Regions from separate parts of the Solibacillus sp. FSL W7-1472 genome, predicted to be linked through region 1. Evidence: riboswitches for the same ligand, from Rfam matches in the RefSeq annotation. Region 1 holds a riboswitch; each other region holds the start of a gene.
The links. A riboswitch is a leader RNA that binds a small molecule or an ion and turns the genes downstream of it on or off. The one in region 1 is predicted to bind thiamine pyrophosphate.

Region 1 (2,269 bases):
CTCCTGTTACGATCACAATACATTGATAGTTATTAGCCAACTTTTTGGCAGTCACTGCAACATCTATATCTCCTTTGCCACTATCCACACCTTTAGACGCCCAATTTACTCCCGCCAGAGCCGCCATTTCTCCAATATTGCAACGGATTACATTAATCTTTAAAAGGTCGAGCAATTGTTGTGCTGTCTCCGCTCGAAACTTCGTTGCCCCTACACCTACTGGATCAAAAACAACCGGAGTATTATGCATGTTTGCGCTAAGTCCTGCTTTCTTCATCGACTCTATTGTCCGCTCATTCAAAGTGCCCATATTTAAAAGCAAAGCATTGGCCTGGGCAGCCATTTCACCCACTTCTTCTATTGCATCCGCCATTACTGGTGAAGCTCCTACCGCCAGCAAGCCATTCGCTGTAAAATTTGCGACAACATAGTTGGTAATACAATGAACTAATGGTTGTTTATTATAAATTGCTTGCAGACTCATTTACATACACTCCTTGTTCCCAGCTTTGCTTCGTCCAAGGCATTTCCCAAAACATCCATTCGTAATAACAGCTTTTCTTAAAATGCTCCTGTAATACTTTAAGCTTTGCAGGTTGTTCTTTCGCATATCGATCTAGCATCGATTTTTGTACTTCAATATTTTGAAGCATCTCCTCGGAAGCATATAATGCAATCCACTGTTCATAAAGAGGTATATTGGGGCATGCATCTTTTAATCTTTGCCCAATTTCCTGGTACAGCCATGGGCATGGCAGGATTGCCGCAAATGCTTCTGCTACATCTCCGTTATGCACTGCATTGTACATATGGCTCACATAGTTATAGGCTGCTGGTGCTGGTTCGAATTTTTCCAAATCATCCGCTGTCACACCTAATTCTTTAAAAGTTGTACGATGCAACTCAAGCTCGGCATCATGGATAAACTTTGCTGTTTGCAGAAAATATTGAACATCATCATCCGTTGTCGCTTTTGCAGCTGCAAGAGCTAGTACTTTCGTATAATGTTTTAAATAATACGCATCCTGCAGCATATAAAACTTAAACTTCTCCAGCGGTAGACTCCCATCTGCAATCCCTTGTACAAAAGGATGATAGAAGCTAGCCTCCCAATAAAAATCCGTTTCTTTTCTTACCTTTTCACAAAATCCCATTGTTACTCCTCCTTTTTGTTGGCGGAAGCACAAAAAAGACGTCTCAACATATAGAGAGACGTCCCCAAAAAGTGTAAGTACCACTTTTCATTGCTCCCTACGTCCGTATTAACGGCCAGGTTCCAAGGGTCAGGTTTTAACCTTCTCAACACTGCTGTGTCCCCCCGCAAATCAAATGCTTGTGTATTTGCAAAAGAAAGACTCCACGTAAAATATACGCGGAGCCAAAGTAAGTACATATGTATAGCTTGTACTTTGCTCCCTACGTCCGTATTAACGGTCAGGTTCTAAGGGTCAGGTTTTAACCTTCTCAACACTGCTGTGTCCCCCCGCAAATGCATTTAATTACCCAGAGTGTAACAAATTAATTCGAACCGGGCAAGTGAATTCAATAAATTACGAAATTAATAGTTCAATAACAAATTCACAAAATAGCGCATCGTTAGTAAAAATCTGTTACTAATGATGCGCTGACATCTATTGTAGATGGGTTACTGCAGATCTTTTACCAGTCAGTTCCTGATAAGCCTGAGCATATTCCTCGGCCAGTTTATCGACATATTGTTTTGTGGAAGTAATCTCTTTAATCGCGCCAATTCCTTGCCCGCTGCCCCAAATATCTTTCCAGGCTTTTGCGGTATTATCGTTAAAGTTCATTGCTGAAGGATTACTTTCTTTTAAATTACTCGGGTCCATCCCCGCGTTCATGATAGAACCTTTCAAATAATTCCCGTGGATTCCTGTAAATAAATTGCTGTATACAATATCTTCTGCAGTACTATCAACAATCATCTGTTTATATTCTTGACGAGCAAACGCTTCTTCGGTCGCGATGAATGGTGAACCGATATAGCCAAAATCAGCCCCCATCGCCTGTGCAGCCAATACCGAATGTCCTCGTGCGATTGATCCTGATAAAGCTAATGGACCGTCAAACCATTCACGGATTTCCTGTACGAGCGCAAATGGGCTTTGCTGACCTGCATGGCCACCTGCACCTGTTGCTACAGCAATGATGCCGTCTGCACCTTTTTGAATCGCTTTTTTTGCAAAATGATTGTTAATGACATCATGGAAAACGATGCCTCCATAACTATGAGCTGCCTCAAATACTT
Region 2 (2,269 bases), 770 kb from region 1:
AGAAACATCAATGTTTACGATATCGCCGTCCTGAATAACCTTGTTCCCTGGAATGCCATGTGCAACTTCGTGATTTACTGAAATGCATGTATATCCCGGAAAATCGTATTCGCCTTTAGGACCAGAAACCGCGCCTGCTTCCGCAAACATACGGCCTGCAATTTCATCTAATTCTTTCGTTGTCACGCCAGGTACTGTCGCAGCTTTCATTGCCTCGCGAATTTCAGCACAAATGCGTCCAATTTTTTTAAACGCTTCTATTTCTTCTTGTGTAGTAACAATCATGTGTAACTTCCTTCCTCTTAAACAATGTCTACCCTTAACTATAGCATACTTAATATCGGTTGTAATTGTTCAAGGATTTTAAAATTATTTGGATTTATGATCAAATTAATACGACATTGTACAATAGAAATTAGAAAAGGCTTGCAACGGGAAAATAATCCCTTGCTGCAAGCTTTGAGTTTTTCATTCATTATGGTGTTTGTGCTTTTTGGAGTAAACGGGGTGCAGATGTGAATAATATAACTGCAATAACCGCTGTAATTATTGTTGCAGGTACCATATAAGTACTGTTATAAATTATTGAGTAGATCCACACATTATCATCGCCTGCGTACTCTTTAAAGAACACGACACCTGCGAGCAAGTGCGAAACAAATCTTAAAGCTCCGCCTATTAGAGCTCCTATAACGATATAAATTGCCATTTTTACTTTATTGAGTGATTGTGTTGCCTGTAATAATGGCTTTCTTACAATTGCCGCTAACCCTACTACTGTAAAGGCAAGACCGTAATCTAAAATCGCCTGAAGCCAGTGTACTATGTAAGCGCCAAACATCATTTGCATAACGCCAATCAGCAAGCCAGTTGCAAGTCCTGCTGTTAGCCCCCAACGAATGGCCATTAACATAATCGGTACCATAACAAAGCTGATTGACCCGCCCTGTGCCCACATTTTAAAAGATACTTGGTCCAATACAAGTCCGATGGCAGCAAATATCGCTATCTCCACCATCATCAATAATTTTTTTCTGTCCATAACAATTCCCCTTTCTTTTATCCGATGTAACAAAAGTGAAGAGGGATAGAATGGAACTTTTACTTCTTCTAGGTATTTAGAAAAAGCAAAAAACGATAATCAGGACAAAAGCCTGACTATCGTTTGAACAGTCGGATTCTATCCACATCCCTACGCAAGTGCTAACTTACAGGTTCAAAGAGTCAGTGCAATCCCGTGCACAATCTCAGCCGACTTTCTCGGCACCCCTTGTGGTACATCTAAATTTTTATTGTTTGAACATGCTCATTGTAACGAATATTTCTACAACTTTCAACAGCTATTATTTTGAAACGTACTAGAATTACATATAATAGATACGAAGGAGTGATAAATGATGGATCAATCGAAAGGTTTAAGTGCATTAAGCTATTTGAGCTTTTATTTTGCACCGTTTATTTTACCGGTAATTATATTTATCGTTACGAAAGATCAAGCCGTTAAAGGCCATTCTAAAAAAGCTTTTATTTCTCAACTTATTCCAATACTGTTAGGGATTTTGTACATGATTTACTTTTTCACTTCCGTTCTTTCCTGGAATAATACTTTGACAGTGAGCGTGCAGGATTTCTTTATTAGTTCACATTTTATCGGATTTATTCTTTTAGTCCTTATTACGTTTATTCTGGCGATTTGGAATCTAGTCCAAGCGATTAAAGTTTTACGTTAATGTTTATGATAGCTCCTTCTTTGGGTATATTTTTTATACGAAATGTATTCGTTAAGGAGTGTATATCATGAAATTAAATAAACTCATTAAAACCGCAATTAAATATGGACCGATCGTGTACCCGATCATTAAAAAAATGATGGATAAAAAATCTGCACCCCAACCAGCAACTACACGACGAACGCCAAAACGTTAACGCAGAAAAACACATTTCGCACTAAAACTCGTGTGAAATGTGTTTTTTGTTGTCTTTTATTTAATAATAATTTCTGTTTTACTGTAGCCTTCTTTTAACTTTTGGACTTGTAAAATGGCAGGCATTGCTGCTTTTAATTCGGCCACATGGGAGATGACGCCGATTAAGCGGCCTGTTTGCTGAAGATCGATCAAAATATCGATTGCCCGTCTTAACGCCTCCTCATCCAATGTACCGAAGCCTTCATCGATAAACATCGTATCGATATGCACACTTCCTTGAACACTTTGAATAACATCGGCCATTCCTAATGCTAATGAAAGTGAGGCATTGAATTTTTCAC
Region 3 (2,269 bases), 420 kb from region 1:
CAACAATTTCATTTTTAATGTCTTCCTTAATGGTCGTGAGTACGTTTATTTATATTATTAGTCATGGGAATTTCTTTGGTTTTCGTAAAGCTGAGTTAAGTTATGAAAGAGTCATGTTCGTGCACTTTACAGAAATTATTGTATGTGGTGCTACCCTGTTTATTTTAATTTTCACATTAATCAATGCGTTGTATGTGTATTTTTAGATGGATGGCTACTAACGACAATAGGCACACACTGGTAAATTATTGCATATTTTAACTACAATAAAAAAGAGGTGAACTATTGAATCCGAATCAAGATTATACATCAGTGCAACCCCAGTTTACATTCGACCTTAATAAAAACCCGTTGTTCGTTAAAGACCAGCATAATTTTATTAATGTAATGGGCGTCAACCAGTTAAATACACTGGATAATATATCGCTGCTTGATATTTATTTGAGTGCCAATAATGTCATTGAACCGCACTACCACCAAAATGCGGCGGAACTTGTTTATTGTATTGCGGGAAGTGCGGTTGTTTCGATTTTGAATCCGTTTACGAAACAGCTAATGCATTTTCCGATTACCCCCGGCCAGGTGGCGAACGTTCCTCAAGGGTGGTGGCATTACGAAGTCGCCACGCAAAACAACACGCATCTGCTCGCCATTTTCAACGCACCGACACCTGAAGTCATTTTAGGTTCCGACCTCCTCAAGCTGACACCAGCAAATATTATGGCCCACACATATGGGATGAACGAAACTTTATGGACGCAGGCAGTTGCACCGGTTCGGCCGAATACGTTCATCGGTCCACCAAACCCATGGCAGCAAGTCCAGCCCGGCAATTATGGCGGTGGGTATGAGCAGTAGTTTTTCTCGGTCAAAGGAATCAAATTTCAAAAATGCATTTGCATAATGAAACGGCCGTGTTATGATAACTGTGAAATTAACCTAATATTGGAAGCAGGTAATCTGCTTATAATTGAATATGAAAACTACTAGGGGCGCCTGTTTGGCTGAGAAGAACCCTTTGCACCTGATCTAGGTAATACTAGCGTAGGAAAGTAGTGTCGATCCCTTTTTATTTGTTTTAGGCTGCGATACCACTTTCTTTAGTTGAAAGTGGTTTTTTTGTTGCAAAAATTTATTGTAAAGGATGGAAGAGATGAATAAAACGAGGAAGCTTACGTATTCAGCCATTATCGCTGCACTTACAACGATTCTCAGCAGTTTTGTGTACATCCCTTTAGGTTTTGCCAAAATATTTCCGATTCAGCATTTTGCCAATGTCGTATCGGCGGTGTTGCTCGGTCCATGGTATGCGGTATTACAGGCATTCCTTACATCGACATTGAGAAACTTAATGGGGACAGGCAGTATATTTGCTTATCCGGGGAGTATGATCGGTGCCTTTTTGGCTGCATTTCTGTTTGCTAAAACGAAGAAGTTAGCGTTTGCGGCAGTAGGTGAAGTAATCGGGACCGGGTTGCTCGGTGCGATGGCTACTTACCCGATCGCCATTTTATTTTTAGGTCAGGAAGCGGCGCTGTTCGGTTTTGTCCCGGCATTTATGATGAGTTCTTTTGCGGGGGCGCTTTTAGGCTATGGCTTGCTGAGGATTATGGTGAGAAACCGGGCGTTTGGCGGGATGCTTTATCAGAATGCCGGGTGAATGGAAGGTTTTTATTAGAAATTTTTGTGTCGATATTAGAACTCCTTGGCGGGATATTAGAACTTCTGCGCATGATATTAGAACAGATTGGTTTGTGATGGATATTAGAAGATTGCAGGGGGTTATTAGAACTTCTGTGGACGATATTTGAACATATTAAAGACTTATTAGCACAATGTACAATTATATTAGAAAATCTCACTTTTATTAGAAGATTTTAAAATATATTAGAACAACTCAGACCTTTATTAGAAAATGAAACGCCGGGTATCCATTCAGACACCCGGCACATTTTATTAAGGTAAATTAATCTGCCAAGATACTCCGTAACGGTCATTTACCCAGCCGAACTTCTTACTGAAACCGTAATTATCGATTGGCATTAGCGGATGCCCGCCTTCAAGCAATTTTTCATAAAGATGGTCGGTTTCTTCTTCCGTATCACACGTAATAAAAATAGAGAATGACGGTGTGAAGTCAAATTCATGCTTAATATTACTGTCAATGCACATAAATTCCTGACCTTTTATCGAAAAAGTGGCTTGCATGACTTTTCCTTCGTCTCCGCCTTCATTTGCCCCGTAGCGTACAATGCTTGTAATTTCCGCA

Region 2: linked by a shared signal. The riboswitch ahead of thiT (energy-coupled thiamine transporter ThiT) and the one ahead of tenA (thiaminase II) in region 1 are both predicted to bind thiamine pyrophosphate.
Region 3: linked by a shared signal. The riboswitch ahead of thiW (energy coupling factor transporter S component ThiW) and the one ahead of tenA (thiaminase II) in region 1 are both predicted to bind thiamine pyrophosphate.

Annotation. Positions count from the first base shown of each region.
Region 1 covers NZ_CP150208.1:2,650,576-2,652,844, forward strand. Annotated here, with positions in the region: gene thiM (hydroxyethylthiazole kinase) at 1-484, opposite strand, end outside; gene tenA (thiaminase II) at 462-1,154, opposite strand; TPP riboswitch at 1,232-1,330, opposite strand; TPP riboswitch at 1,397-1,495, opposite strand; gene MKY07_RS13195 (nitronate monooxygenase family protein) at 1,632-2,269, opposite strand, start outside.
Region 2 covers NZ_CP150208.1:3,416,478-3,418,746, forward strand. Annotated here, with positions in the region: gene map (type I methionyl aminopeptidase) at 1-285, opposite strand, end outside; gene thiT (energy-coupled thiamine transporter ThiT) at 476-1,042, opposite strand; TPP riboswitch at 1,173-1,281, opposite strand; gene MKY07_RS17150 (DUF4870 domain-containing protein) at 1,398-1,730, shown strand; gene MKY07_RS17155 (hypothetical protein) at 1,798-1,926, shown strand; gene MKY07_RS17160 (SMC family ATPase) at 1,983-2,269, opposite strand, start outside.
Region 3 covers NZ_CP150208.1:3,075,375-3,077,643, forward strand. Annotated here, with positions in the region: gene MKY07_RS15330 (nucleotidyltransferase) at 1-206, shown strand, start outside; gene MKY07_RS15335 (cupin domain-containing protein) at 286-858, shown strand; TPP riboswitch at 979-1,068, shown strand; gene thiW (energy coupling factor transporter S component ThiW) at 1,154-1,660, shown strand; gene MKY07_RS15345 (VOC family protein) at 1,957-2,269, opposite strand, start outside.